One region of the Lysinibacillus sp. FN11 genome, then DNA from elsewhere that is predicted to be linked to it. Evidence: riboswitches for the same ligand, from Rfam matches in the RefSeq annotation. Region 1 holds a riboswitch; each other region holds the start of a gene.

The links. Region 1 has a riboswitch for thiamine pyrophosphate ahead of thiM (hydroxyethylthiazole kinase). Riboswitches for the same ligand answer to the same signal wherever they lie in the genome.
Region 2: another riboswitch for thiamine pyrophosphate. It lies ahead of NP781_RS10710 (ABC transporter substrate-binding protein); the one in region 1 lies ahead of thiM (hydroxyethylthiazole kinase).
Region 3: another riboswitch for thiamine pyrophosphate. It lies ahead of thiT (energy-coupled thiamine transporter ThiT); the one in region 1 lies ahead of thiM (hydroxyethylthiazole kinase).

The regions. Positions count from the first base shown of each region.
Region 1 is NZ_CP102383.1:3,020,353-3,025,180, reverse strand. Features, by position in the region: gene thiD (bifunctional hydroxymethylpyrimidine kinase/phosphomethylpyrimidine kinase) at 1-708, opposite strand, end outside; gene thiM (hydroxyethylthiazole kinase) at 696-1,463, opposite strand; TPP riboswitch at 1,548-1,645, opposite strand; gene mbcS (acyl-CoA synthetase MbcS) at 1,836-3,419, shown strand; gene sppA (signal peptide peptidase SppA) at 3,606-4,619, shown strand; gene NP781_RS16025 (RDD family protein) at 4,631-4,828, shown strand, end outside.
Region 2 is NZ_CP102383.1:1,997,487-2,002,314, reverse strand. Features, by position in the region: partial or broken gene parC (DNA topoisomerase IV subunit A) at 1-1,077, shown strand, start outside; TPP riboswitch at 1,186-1,296, shown strand; gene NP781_RS10710 (ABC transporter substrate-binding protein) at 1,451-2,446, shown strand; gene NP781_RS10705 (thiamine-binding protein) at 2,448-2,738, shown strand; gene NP781_RS10700 (ABC transporter permease) at 2,738-3,511, shown strand; gene NP781_RS10695 (ABC transporter ATP-binding protein) at 3,486-4,235, shown strand; gene NP781_RS10690 (TatD family hydrolase) at 4,225-4,828, shown strand, end outside.
Region 3 is NZ_CP102383.1:3,594,037-3,598,864, reverse strand. Features, by position in the region: gene NP781_RS19110 (AAA family ATPase) at 1-306, shown strand, start outside; gene NP781_RS19105 (hypothetical protein) at 337-459, opposite strand; gene NP781_RS19100 (magnetosome magnetite crystal formation protein family) at 515-838, opposite strand; TPP riboswitch at 964-1,071, shown strand; gene thiT (energy-coupled thiamine transporter ThiT) at 1,206-1,766, shown strand; gene map (type I methionyl aminopeptidase) at 1,929-2,684, shown strand; gene NP781_RS19085 (TspO-related membrane protein) at 2,714-3,427, opposite strand; gene NP781_RS19080 (polyphosphate kinase 2 family protein) at 3,627-4,451, shown strand; gene NP781_RS19075 (GNAT family N-acetyltransferase) at 4,599-4,828, shown strand, end outside.

The DNA.
Region 1 (4,828 bases):
TTTTTTAGCTTCTATAATGGCATTTTCCAGAGTGAATCCTTGTCCAAGAAAAGCAGTAAGTGCTGCGGAAAATGTACATCCAGTACCATGCGTATTTTTTGTTTGGATTCGAGGAGACTGCATCGAAAAAGAACGTCCATTTTTAAAAAATACATAATCAATGGCATAAAGTGGATCTGCTAAATGACCACCTTTAATGATGACACATTGTACACCTAGCTGTAACAAGCTTTGAGCTACTTCTTTCATATCTTCAAAATGATGTATAGCTTTCCCAGTAAGTGTCTCTGCCTCAGGTATATTAGGCGTAACAACCGTAGCAAGTGGTAGTAAAGTTGAGCATAAGGCATCGATAGCTTCTTGCTGTAATAGGCTTTCCCCACCTTTTGCAATCATCACCGGATCAACAATCAGTGGAATGTTTAGCTCACTGATCGTGTGTGCAATTGCTTTGATAATATCTGAGGAATAAAGCATTCCTGTTTTAATCGCAGCGATTGGAAAATCTTCTACCAAGGCCTCGAATTGTTTTTTTATAAAGGAAACGTCAATTGGGCAAACACCTGTTACACCCAAAGTATTTTGAGCAGTTAAAGCAGTAATCACAGAAGTACCAAACACTTCTAATTCCTGAAATGTTTTTAAATCAGCCTGTATACCCGCGCCACCACCACTATCTGAGCCAGCGATTGTTGTTACAATATGCATGAAGCTACACCATCCTTTGATAAGCGATGTATAGCATTGAGTAAGGCTATTTGAAAATCACCAATGTCTGCAGTAAATGCTGATGCCAGTACACCTGCTTTTTTATAGTAAGTAAGTGTTTCTATTAATTGTTGGTAAGGGTTATGGCTTACACTATAGGCTGCGCCACAAATTGCGCTAAGTAAACAACCTGTACCCGTTACTTCCGTCATTTGTGGATGACCACCAGCGATCCATTGACTATGCTTGCCATCAGTTATAAAATCGCGTTCTCCTGTGACAATAACAATGCATTGATAGCGTTGAGCCAATGATACGGCTTCTGCTTCCATAGCGATAGTGCCATGACCACTATCGACACCTTTTTGTTGCCAATTTACACCAGCTATTGCTGCTAGCTCGCCGAGATTACAGCGAATAACGGCAAATTGTATGTTTTCAAGTAAATATTTTACGGTTTCCTTACGGTAAGTTGTGGCTCCAACTCCGACAGGATCTAAAACAACAGGAATATCAAGTGTATTGGCTTTTTCACCTGCTAATAACATGGCACTTTTTGTGCGATTATTAAGTGTTCCAATATTAATTAATAATGCTTGAGCAATGGCTACCATCTCCTCTACCTCTTGGCAGTCATCGGCCATTACTGGTGAAGCACCTATCGCTAATAAACCATTTGCTTGAAAATTTGCCACTACATAATTGGTAATACAATGTATAAGTGGTTGTTGTTGACGAATTGTTTGAAAAATCATTGTAGTCCTCCTTTAGGGATGGACGTAAGCATGCAAAAAAGGCTCTTTTTGTGTAAAAATGCACGAAAAGAGCCTTTCATCTGAAAAAAGATGTTTATTGCTCCCTACGTCAGTATTAACTAACAGGTTCAAAGGGTCAGGTTTTACCTTCTCAACTCTTGCGAGTCCCCCTGCAATCTTGCTTTTAGTTGACCAAAATGTACCATACTTTTCATTTGTATTCAATAGCAAGTTTTCCTATAGATAAAATGTGACCGATGCCATATAGGAGAGTATGATAGTTGTCATGACTTTACCGAAATTAAACACAAACCATTGAAAATGCTGAAAAAAGAGTTTTATAATGTGTCATAACAAAAGGGGGCAATTGCCATGAAAAGACAAGATTTAGTTGCACCAGAATGGTATAACATAGTAGAGGAAATTGAAAAATATGCTCAGGATGCAACCAAAAATGCTTTAATCATTTATGAAGAAAACCAAGACATCCAATGTATTACATATGCACATTTATTGGAAAAAGCGAATCAAGCAGCACATGTATTCACCAAGCAAGGTTTAAAGAAAGGTGATGTCATTTTAGTGATGGTACCCCGTTCAGTGGAAGCATATATTGTGTATATTGCTGCATTAAAAGCAGGTTTAACTATTATTCCAAGTTCTGAAATGTTAAGAACAAAGGATATTGAGTATCGAATTCGTCATGCAAATGCTAAAGCGGTTATTGCATTTGAACCCTATATTGAACAGTTCGATAAGGTGGGGAATTTACAAGACATCCAACAATTTGTCATAGGGAATGCACATAAACCTTGGCAGAACATACTTGAAAAAATGTATAATCAATCTACAACCTACATAAATCCTATCCCAACAAAAAGCACAGACAATGCATTTTTAGCCTATACAAGTGGAACAACAGGAAATCCAAAAGCAGCAGTGCATACTCATAGTTGGGGCTATGCTCATTTACGAACAACAGCACCACATTGGTTGGGTGTACAAGAAAATGATATTGTTTGGGCGACTGCAGCACCAGGCTGGCAAAAATGGATATGGAGTCCGTTTCTGGCTACTTTAGGCAGTGGTGCTACTGCATTTGTCTACAAAGGTAAATTTGAAGCATCTTCTTATTTAGCATTGCTTCAGAGATTCAAAATCAATGTACTATGCTGTACACCAACTGAATATCGTTTTATGGCAGCGCTTGATAATTTACATGAGTATGATTTAAGTGCAATTCGCCAAGCTGTATCAGCTGGTGAGCCATTAAATAGTGAGGTCATTAGAGTATTCTTGGAAACATTTAAATTACAAGTGCGAGATGGCTATGGACAAACGGAAAATACATTATTAGTAGGCACAATGGTAGGGATGGAAGCAAGAGTTGGCTCTATGGGAAAACCTACTCCTGGCAACACTGTTGAAATTATTAATGATGTGGGCAAACCCGTTACAATCGGAGAAGTTGGTGATATTGCTGTTCATCGTGAAACACCAGCCCTCTTTAAAAAATATTTAAATGATCCTGAACGTACAAATTTACAATTTCGAGGGGATTGGTATATTACAGGAGATCGTGCCTATAAAGATGAAGATGGCTACTTTTGGTTTGATGGGAGAGGAGACGATGTTATTATATCCTCAGGCTATACAATTGGCCCTTTTGAAGTAGAGGATGCTTTAATGAAACATCCAACCGTAAAAGAGGCTGCTGTTATTGCGAGCCCTGATAAAGTAAGGGGAAATATTGTCAAGGCATTTATTGTTCTGCGCAATGGTGAAAAAGGTGATGAAGCGCTTATTCAAACACTCCAAAGTCATGTGAAATCATTAACCGCTCCTTATAAATATCCACGTGCTATTGAATTTGTAGAGGAGCTACCGAAAACATCTTCTGGGAAAATTAGACGTGTCGAATTACGACAACATGAAGTCAAACACCTCCAATTATAATCATTTCCTAGGAAATAATGTCGAAAATCAAAGTTCATCAAAGGTATGGACTTTGATTTTTTTATTTTTTTTAGGTAAGGTAATATGAGGAAATACATAGCTTAAAGCTTTTTGTGTTTAATTATTGCAAAAAAATGAAACAAATTGGCAAGTCATACGTATTACGTGTTGAGGAGGCGGAAAGACATGAATGTAAAAAGGTGGGTTGCTTTAGTAGTGGCAGGTGTTCTCTTATTATTTTCGTTGGGAATTAATACCATTTTTGCGCTATTTAAAGCAGATTTCCTAGGTAATTTTGATAGCTTAATGGCAGGTAATAGCTTAGATGTATATGAAAATGTCATTGAAGGGGAAAATTTTGATAAGCGAATTGCTTATTTAAAGGTAGATGGAACGATTCAAGATATCGGCTCAAGTACATTGTGGCAACCAGTTGCCTATGATCATCAATTTTTCTTAGAACAATTGGATAATATTTTATATGATGAGTCCATACAGGGTGTTGTTTTAAGCGTTAATTCACCAGGTGGTGGTGTAAAGGAATCTGCAGATATCTATAAAAAGCTACTAAAAATTAAAGAAGAACGACAAATTCCAATTTATGTATCGATGGATTCTATGGCAGCTTCAGGTGGTTATTATATTTCGGCACCAGCAGATAAAATATTTGCCCATCGTGATACAATAACAGGCTCTATTGGTGTTATCATGCAATCTATTAACTATCAAGAGCTTGCTGAAAAAGTAGGGGTCAAATTTGAGACGTTTAAATCTGGAGAGCATAAAGATATGCTAAGTCCAATGCGTGAAGTGACAGCTGAGGAACGTGCAATGATGCAAGATATGATTAATGAAACGTACGAAGAATTTGTAGATATTGTAGAGCAAGGACGTAATATGTCTGAAGCAGAAGTGAAGAAGGTTGCAGATGGTCGTATTCTTGGTGGTACAAAAGCGCTTGAAGCAGGGTTAATTGATGAAATTGGTGATGAAGAAGCGGCCATTGCAGCTCTTCGTGAAGATTATGGACTTGAAGAAGCGGCTTTATTTGAGTATTCATACGATATGGGTGGCTGGCAATCATACGTAGGTATGAAAATTGGCTCCATGTTCGGTCCCTCTGCCGAAGAAAAAATGCTAATGAAAATCATGACGGACTATAGCGCACCGAAAATGATGTATCTATATGGGGAATACTAAGGGGGAGCACAATGACAAACAATGAAATTGTTATGCAAGGTTCACCCTCTATGGAAAATGGGTTCTATATAAATACCTCAGGAGAATCAGTAAATGAAAAAAACTATGCTTTAAAAACTGCTGGTTTTTGGGTACGATTTTGGGCATTTTTATTAGATGGATTCATCATTTCTGCTGTAGGTGGAATACTCGTCAATCCTATCTTCTAT
Region 2 (4,828 bases), 1.0 Mb from region 1:
ATTCTACAAAGTGAGGCTAAGCTTGTGCGTGTTATTAAACAAGAGCTGCTTGATATTAAGAAACGCTTTACAGAGCCTCGCCGCTCGAAGATTGAGCAAGAAATTGAAGAAATTAAAATTACATTGGATGTCCTTGTGCCAAGTGAGGAGGTTGTCGTAACAGTAACGAAGGATGGTTATATTAAACGCACATCCACACGTTCTCATGCCGCTTCAAATGGGCAAGATTTTGCCATGAAGGATTCAGATTATTTATTGTATGAAGCAAACTTAAATACACAGCACCATCTATTGCTGTTCACAAATCGAGGCAATTATATTTATCAGCCTGTTCATGAGCTGCCTGATATACGTTGGAAGGATCTCGGCCAGCATATTTCAAGTATTGTCCCAACAGGGGAAGATGAATCGATTATTGCGGTTTATGGCTTCGAAACATTTGAACAGCCAAATACGTATGTCTTCACAGCCACAAAAGATGGTCAAATTAAGCGCTCACCACTCGTAGACTATGCAGTGACACGTTATTCAAAGCCTATTAAAACGATGAACGTCAAGGCTGGTGATGCGATGATCTATGCATCGTTTGTAACAGATGACGTGGAGCTGATGCTCACAACGGATACAGCCTATGCAATTCGTTTCCCAATGGAGGAACTACCTGTGACAGGTGTGAAAACAGGCGGTGTGAAAGGGATCACACTAAAAGATGGAGAAGCCTTAGTTGGCGTCAATGTATTACAGCCTGATGTTACCCAATATGTAGTGATTGTGACACAGCGTGGGGCCGTGAAGAAAATGAATGTCGCTGAAGTTGAAGTAGCAGGTCGTGCAAAACGTGGACTAAAAGTATTAACAGAGTTAAAAGCAAACCCTCACCGAATTGTGGCAGTTGTTCAAGCAACAGACGGGGAGCAGGTTGTGATTGAAACTGAAAAAGGTGTTCAAGAGGTGATTGACGTGCAAGCATTGTCTCGTGCGGATCGCCATTCCAACGGTTCATTTAAAGTGGATATTGCAACAGATGGGGCAATCTCTCATGTTGTCACAGCCAAAAAAGAACAGAAACCAAGCTAAAAGAATGCCCAGTCTCTTAGGAGTGCTGGGCTTTAAGCTCATTTCAAAAATAGCACCTTGTCATTTAAGTGAAACTATGGGTATAATAATCATCGAAAAGTTCATAGCGAAAGAATGTAGGGGGGCTAGTAATTGCTAGCTGAGATTGTGTCCGATAGACGCTGACCCTTTGAACCTGATTTGGCTCGTACCAGCGTAGGGAACATCTATTCAAAAAAGCAAAGTTTTGAAGATTGATTGCAATACGTCTGGGAGGAATCCTAGGCGTTTTTTTATGTTTTCAAGCAACAGCTTGCCAACATTGTATACGCTTTCTTCTGGTGACAACATTCATTCATGAACACTTTCATATTACAAACTGGGAGGCTTTCACATGAAGAAATGGTTATTTATTCTAATGGTAGCACTATTAACATTAGCAGGCTGTAGTGACAAGGAGGATAAGCAGGCTGCTGACAAGCTGAAAAAGGTGTCTGTGGTACTGGAATGGACGCCGAATACAAATCATACAGGACTATATGTTGCAAAAAAACTCGGTTATTTTGAGGAACAGGGCTTAGATGTTGATATTATTATGCCTGGTGAGGCGGGTGCAGATCAGCTTGTTGCTTCTGGAAAGGCGGATTTTGGCGTGAGCTATCAGGAAGGCATAACACAGGCACGAGTACAGGATGTGCCGCTGGTCTCAATCGCAGCAATTATACAGCATAATACATCTGGCTTTGCTTCTATTGCTTCAAAGGGCATTACATCGCCAAAGGATTTTGAAGGTAAAACCTATGGTGGTTGGGGTGCGCCATTAGAGCAAGCCGTCTTACAATCACTAATGCAAAAAGAAAAGGCAGATATTAATAAGCTAGATATTGTCAATGCAGGGGATTTAGATTTCTTCACAATGATGGAAAAAGACATTGATTTTGCTTGGATTTATTATGCATGGACTGGTATTGAGGCTGAGCTGCGTGGGGAAAAGATTAATATGCTATATCTTACAGATTATAGTGATCAATTAGATTATTATACGCCCGTTTTAGTTACAAATGAAAAAATGATACAGGACAACCCCGATGTAGTCAAAGCCTTTGTGGCAGCGGCAGCGAAGGGCTATGAATACGCAATTGAAAACCCAAGTGAAGCGGCGGATATTTTAATCGAAGCGGCCCCTGATTTAGATAAAGCGTTAGTGCATAAAAGTCAGGAATGGCTGGCTGATAAATACCAGGATGATGCCAAGCAATGGGGAGAGCAAAAGCTTTCTGTGTGGGAAAATTATGCGAAATGGATGTCTAGCAATCAAGTACTAGAGGGCGAATTTGATGCGAAAAAAGCCTTTACTAATGAGTTCTTACCTAAAAAGGAGGCCAAATAAGATGGCAAATTCATTAATCAGTGTACAAATCATTCCGAAGACAGAGAAATATGAAGATGTGATACCGTATGTAGATGCAGCAATTGCGGTGATCGATGCTTCTGGGGTGAAATATGAGGTTCATCCATTGGAAACAACGATGGAGGGTGAGCTTTCAACATTGCTCCAAATCATTGAAAAAATGAATGAGAAGATGATCGAGCTTGGTGCCATCAATGTCATTACACAAGTGAAAATTTTATATCAGCCAACGGGTATTACGATGGATACATTAACGGAGAAATATCAGTAATGAAACGTGCATTACACAAGGGAAGGACGATAATTTTTATCGCCTTCCTCTTATTCATATGGGAACTAATCGTGCGGTTCGCTGAAATTCCTCATTGGTTATTACCCGCACCCAGTAGTATTTTGTCGGAGTCCATCCGTTCGTATCAAACCTTTCTACCACATGCATTTGCTACGGTACAGCTAGCTCTACTAGGTTTGGCCATTGGCATCGCTTGTGGGCTAACGGTGGCAGTAGTGTTGCATCGATTTAATTTTATTCGAGAACTGTTTTATCCAATTCTTATTATGTCGCAGAATGTTCCTATTCTAGTCTTGGCACCGCTACTTATTATTTGGTTTGGCTTTGGCTTATTACCGAAGCTTATCATTATCTGTCTTGTGTGCTTTTTCCCGATTGTCATTGCAGCGATGGATGGATTTAGACAAACAGCTCTAGCATTAAAGCATTATTTTGCCATGGTTGGTGCTACAAAGGCACAAACCTTTTGGAAGCTGGAATGGCCTTATGCCTATCCTGCGATTTTTTCAGGCATTAAAATTGCGGCTACATATAGTGTGATGGGGGCTGTGATTGCGGAGTGGCTTGGAGCAAAAAAGGGTATTGGTGTTTACATGACCCTAGCCCAGTCCTCCTTCCGTACAGATCGCGTATTTGTAGCAATTTTTGCGATTGTTCTCTTGAGCTTACTATTGTTTAGCGGTATTCGTTTAATTGAAAAATTTATGGTGAAGGGAAGAGGCTATCATGCTCAGCATTCAAAACATCGCTAAATCCTTCGATGCACTAAAAGTACTTGATCAACTTTCTTTTGACGTAAAGGATGGCGAGTTTGTGGCCATTGTTGGTCCTTCAGGCAGTGGTAAGAGCACACTTTTTCAATTAATTGGTGGTGTTTCGCCAATTGATCAAGGAGCCATTTTACTAAATGGAGAGGATATCCAACGAAAAAAAGGAACGATTGGCTATATGCCACAGCAGCCATGTCTATTACCCTGGCGCACAATAGTAGAAAATGTCACGCTTGTAGAGGAATTACAGCATAAACCGAATGTTGAACGTGCCAAGGAATGGTTAGAAAAGGTTGGTCTTGCCTCCTTTATCCATGCCTACCCGAACGAACTGTCTGGAGGTATGCAGCAGCGTGTGTCCTTTATTCGAGCAATGGTCAGTGAAAAGCCGATTTTATGCTTAGACGAACCATTTTCTGCGTTGGATGAATTTACTCGACTGGAAATGCAAGCATGGCTTTTATCTATCTGGGAAGAGTATCGCAAATCCATTCTATTTGTTACACATAGTATTGAGGAAGCTCTCTTTTTAGCAGATCGCATACTTGTTTTAACCAAACGTCCAGCAACCGTTAAAAAGGAAATCATCGTGCCATTTGAGAGACCTCGGAAAGAGGAAATTCGACATTCTGCAGCATTCACAGCGTTAAAGCAACAATTATTTATGTATTTACAGGAGGAAAAGGGTGATATGTATGTTGATTGATGCGCATATTCATTTGGATCAGTACACCGATGAGGAAATTCCCTCCTTATTAGAAGAGGTGAAAGCTGTAATTGCGGTTAGTATGCAACTTTCCTCTTGTGAAAGAACGTTGCGTTTATCGAATAGCTATCAGCAAGTAAAGGCTGCTTTTGGCTTTCATCCTGAACAGCCTTTACTAAGTCCAAATGATGAGGCAGCATTATTCGATTGGATTCGTTCGCATCAGGATGACATGGTTGCTATTGGTGAGGTGGGTCTACCTTATTATTTAAGACAAGAGCAAGGGATTGATGAACGTCCCTATGTGGCGTTATTAGAGCGTTTTGTTGTATTGGCGAAGGAACTGAACATGCCAATTGTGTTACACGCAGTATATGAGGACGCCCATGTTGTGTGTGATTTGCTGGAAAAGCATCAGCTTCACGAAGCCCATTTTCATTGGTTTAAAGGGGATGAAGCTATTGTGAAGCGCATGATAGAGCGTGGTTATTTTATTTCCATAACCCCAGATTGCTTGTATGAAGAGGAAATTCAACAGCTAATTGATGCGTATCCGATTGATTTGATGATGGTAGAAACGGATGGTCCTTGGC
Region 3 (4,828 bases), 570 kb from region 1:
GTCAAAACTTTATCAGGTGGCGAAAAATTTAATGCTTCATTGAGCCTTGCATTGGGGATGGCAGATGTGATTCAAAGCTTCCAAGGTAATATTCATATTGAAACGATGTTTATTGATGAGGGCTTTGGCTCACTCGATGAGGAATCACTAAATAAAGCAATTGATACATTAATTGATTTACAGGATTCTGGTCGTATGATTGGCGTTATTTCTCATGTGCCTGAATTGAAATCTGCGATGCCAGCAGTTTTACACGTGGAAAAAACATTGAATGGCCATAGTCAAACCCATTTTGAAGTGAAATAAAACGAAGGCGTATAGGAATACGCCTTCGTTTTATTTTTTTCGAGTGGTGGTATTAGGTGTTGTGCCCTTTTTTGCAGCCATTACTTTTTTTACGATAGGAATAACAATAGGTGCTAACTTGACGGCAGTTTTTACAACGTTTGATACTTTCATCCCAAAACAGCTCCTTTTACAATTACTACTACCTGTTTCACTTAAAAATAAAACATTAACGGATAACACGAACAGCCTGAATTATATTCCAAATCACAATACCTAGTGAGACGAGAGCATAGATGGCGAATGAAGCAAACCAAATAATCATCACCGTCTTGTTATTGGAGGTTGGATCTAAACTAAATGTAGAAAAAACAAAGACAATAAAGAATAGAATGCCAAAAACAAAAGGTATTAAATGAGAGACAAGTGCACGAATCGAATGGCTTTTTACATCACTGTCTTTTGTCACAAAATATACAATTAATGGAACGATAAAAGGGGCGAAGAAAATACTAAGATAACTAAAGGCAGCTAAAATTTTTTGATTCTCCATAGTTGTACCTCCTTTTTAAATATTTACGCATGAAAAACAGCAAAGTTTCAAAAAAATGATGTATGGAAGGTTGTAATCCTTCAATCCTTTGCGTACAATGAGATTGTTCAAATAAATTCAGATGTAACGACCACAAGGGGAGCTGATGATGTCAGCTGAGACTGGGCACGTAATGCCTTGACTCTTCGAACCTGTAAGTTAACGCTTGCGTAGGGATGTGGATAGAAACCGACACTTGTACGATGTGAGGCTCTGTCCTGACATCGTTTTTTCGTCCTTAAAGGAAAAAAGGTGTCAGAAAGAGACATATCAGCGCTTTTCTATTCCTGCTCTTGTATCCTACATCGGAACAAAGGAGAGAATATGTATGGACAAAAAAAGACTATTAATGCTAGTGGAGATTGCGATTTTTGCAGCGATTGGTCTCGTACTGGATCAGGTTTCCTTTAAAGTATGGGCACAAGGCGGCTCAGTTAGTCTTGTTATGGTACCAATTATGTTAATAGCATTTCGCTGGGGCTTAGTAGCTGGGCTAACAACTGGATTACTCGTAGGTGTAATGCAAACCATGTTTGGTGCTACGATTGTGCACTGGCTACAAGGATTCTTGGATTATGGAGTTGCTTTTACAGTTGTAGGATTAGCGGCGGTTGTTCGTGGACCAGTGTTAGACGCTGCTAAACATATGAACAAAACAAAAATGGCACTTTATATAATCATAGGTACCGTTTTCGCAGGCTTCTTACGATACACAGCACATACAATTGCTGGTGCTGTATTTTTTGCCGAATATGCCGGTGACCAAAATGCATGGATCTATTCCATCATCTACAATGGTACATATATGCTACCAGCAACCATTTTAACGGCAATCGTTGGTGTTCTTTTATTCACAGCCGCTCCACAATTAATGCAAAGAAAAGCTTAATGCAAGTCCCTTCACATGAGTGGAGGGGCTTTTTTATCGTGAATAGCTCTTTTAGCACTTTGCAAAGTAGGAAAGCATACAATATTTAAAGCGTTTATCGTTATACGCATAAAAAGTTATGTTATATTAAAGAATAGATATTAGATGAAAGGGACGTTATACATGATTGTAAAAACGCAAGAAGAGATTGAAGCTTTTAAAAAAATAGGACGCATTTGTGCTGAAATTCGCGAAGCGATGAAAGCTGCAACAAAGCCAGGAGTTACAACACTTGAGCTTGATGAAATTGCTGGTCGCATGTTTGCAGAGGCTGGCGCTATTTCAGGACCAAAGGGAGAATATGATTTTCCAGGGTATACATGTATTAGTGTCAATGAAGAAGTAGCACATGGTATTCCAGGAAAGCGTGTTATTCAAGAAGGAGATATCGTAAATATTGATGTTTCTGGTTCTTTAAATGGCTATTTTGCTGACACAGGTATTTCATTTGTTGTGGGTGATGGCTATGAGGACAAAGAAAAGCTTTGCCGTGTTGCTAAAAGTGCCTTTGATCGAGCAATGACAAAAGTAAAGGCTGGATCTAAATTAAATCAAATTGGTAAAGCTGTTGAACGCGAGGCAAATGCTAATGGGTTAACTGTTATTATGAATTTAACAGGTCATGGCTTAGGTCAATCTTTACATGATGAACCAAACCATATTTTAAATTATTACGATGCATGGGATTCTACTATTATGAAAGAAGGTATGGTCCTTGCGGTTGAGCCATTTATCTCAGCAAATGCAGAGCATATCGTAGAAGCAGGTGATGGCTGGACATTCGTGACACCTGATAAATCACTTGTAGCTCAAATCGAACATTCAGTCATTGTAACAAAAGATAAACCAATTATCTTAACGTCATTAGACGAAGAATAGGATGCAATGAAAAAATCCTGCTAACCAAATTATTTTTGGTAGGCAGGATTTTTTTTAATAAATAAAATGCCAACAAAGAGAACACCGCATAAAAATAAAGCGGCTGTAGTGACAAGTAGCTCATCAAAACCATTATGTATGGCGATTCCAATATAAGCCCAAATAAAAACACTTGGATACATAACATCAAAGTGATGGAAACGGATATGTAGCGCAATGGCTCCTCCTAAAGTAAGTAAAATCACTGCCCAAAGAGGCGTACTAAGACCAAAGCCGTTCCAACCATAAGCCGTTAACGTAAAGCTTGTATTTGTGATAAAAATAAATGTCATCCATGCTAAATAAATAGAGAAAGGAATACGACCAAACAAGGATTTGTTCTGAAGAGGGTACGTATTATACAACATAAACAAATACAAGACTAAGAGTAATGTAATGCCAAGAGAAACAATAAATAACTCATGGTGCCAGACATATATCATTAATGCTTGTAATATATTTATGCAACTAAAAAGCGCAGACTGTTTCAAAGTTGTCTTTTTCATGTTCATAACTAACCAATAACCGAGTAAAAAATAAATGACAATCCAAATTACATGACTTACACTAACTGGTGCAAATACTACAGAAAAACGATTAGCGATTTCTAGCGAAGATTGACCGTTGATGTTCACGAAAAAGGATGAAAAGGTTAGGATGATTGAGACAAGATAAGAGATTGTCATCATGATAAACCGAGGCATGTTTTCCTCTCCCTTCGTGTTAGATTGTATAGGGAAAAGACAAATAAGTATAGTACTGTCACTTTTTTTATTATAACGGAAATTTCCAACAATGTATCGTGTTGTTTTACTATTAATACCTACAATTTACCATGTCTGATAGGCATCCATATATTTCTTTAGTACAATAAGAATAGCCAAATAAAAGGAGTGAAGTTTCATGACACAAAATTTGAAGAATCTAGATCTAACTGTTGAACTAGACAAAAAGATGTATAAAAAGAAATTAAAAGTACTCCAATATGAAATGTTGAATGCACAACAATTTTTATTAAAAAACAAGATTGGCTTGATCTTGGTATTCGAAGGAATGGATGCGGCTGGTAAAGGTGGCGCTATTAAACGATTAATCGAACGTGTCGATCCCCGCGGTTATGTTGTACATCCTATTTCTGCCCCTCAAGCTCATGAATTACGCTACAATTATTTACAACGATTTTGGAGAAAATTGCCTCAACATGGGCAAATCGCTATTTTTGATCGCTCGTGGTATGGTCGCGTATTAGTAGAACGCATCGAAGGATTCGCAACAAAGGATGAATGGTCTCGTGCTTATGAAGAAATTAATAATTTCGAGAAGATTTTAACTGCAGGAGATTACATAATTATTAAGTTCTGGCTTCATGTTTCAGATGAGGAGCAATTAAAACGCTTTAAAGAACGTGAACAAAACCCTTACAAATCTTGGAAGTTAACAGCCGAGGATTGGCGCAATCGAGATAAAACACCTCAGTATATTGATGCAGCAAATGCGATGTTTGAAAAGACAGATAAAAAAGATGCACCATGGATCTTAGTCGCTGGAGATGACAAAAAGTATGCACGTGTTCAGGTGCTACAGGAAACTATTGCACACATTGAACGAGAGGCTCAAAGACGTGGTCTTCATTTAACAAATGTATTAGACAATACACAACTAGAAGATGCTGATTCCTCCAGCTTAGAAATAGTAAACGAGAAAAAGAAAGAACAAAAAACTAAATAATTAAATTGTGCTGCTATGACAATAAGACATAAGCTGTTTTGGTTGTAGCAGCCTGTTTTTTTACATACAATGAAATATAAATAGAGTTTATAGCCAATGTAACAAAGAGAAATGTATTGATTTTTATTGGAAGGCTAGTGTGGAGAAATGTTGCTTAAAATTTGGAATCTATTAAGAAAAAAGGGTGGGAATGTGGTAACAATAAAGGGGGAAAAATGCTACATCCGCACATTCCAAGAAAAAGATGCACGAAGTTTAACGGGCCTCGTAAGCCGTAATAAATACTTTTGGTCTATTTATGAGCCACTTCAAAGACCTGAATACTATACAGTCGATGCTCAATACAAAAAAATTCAAGAAAGCCTCTATTTAATGGA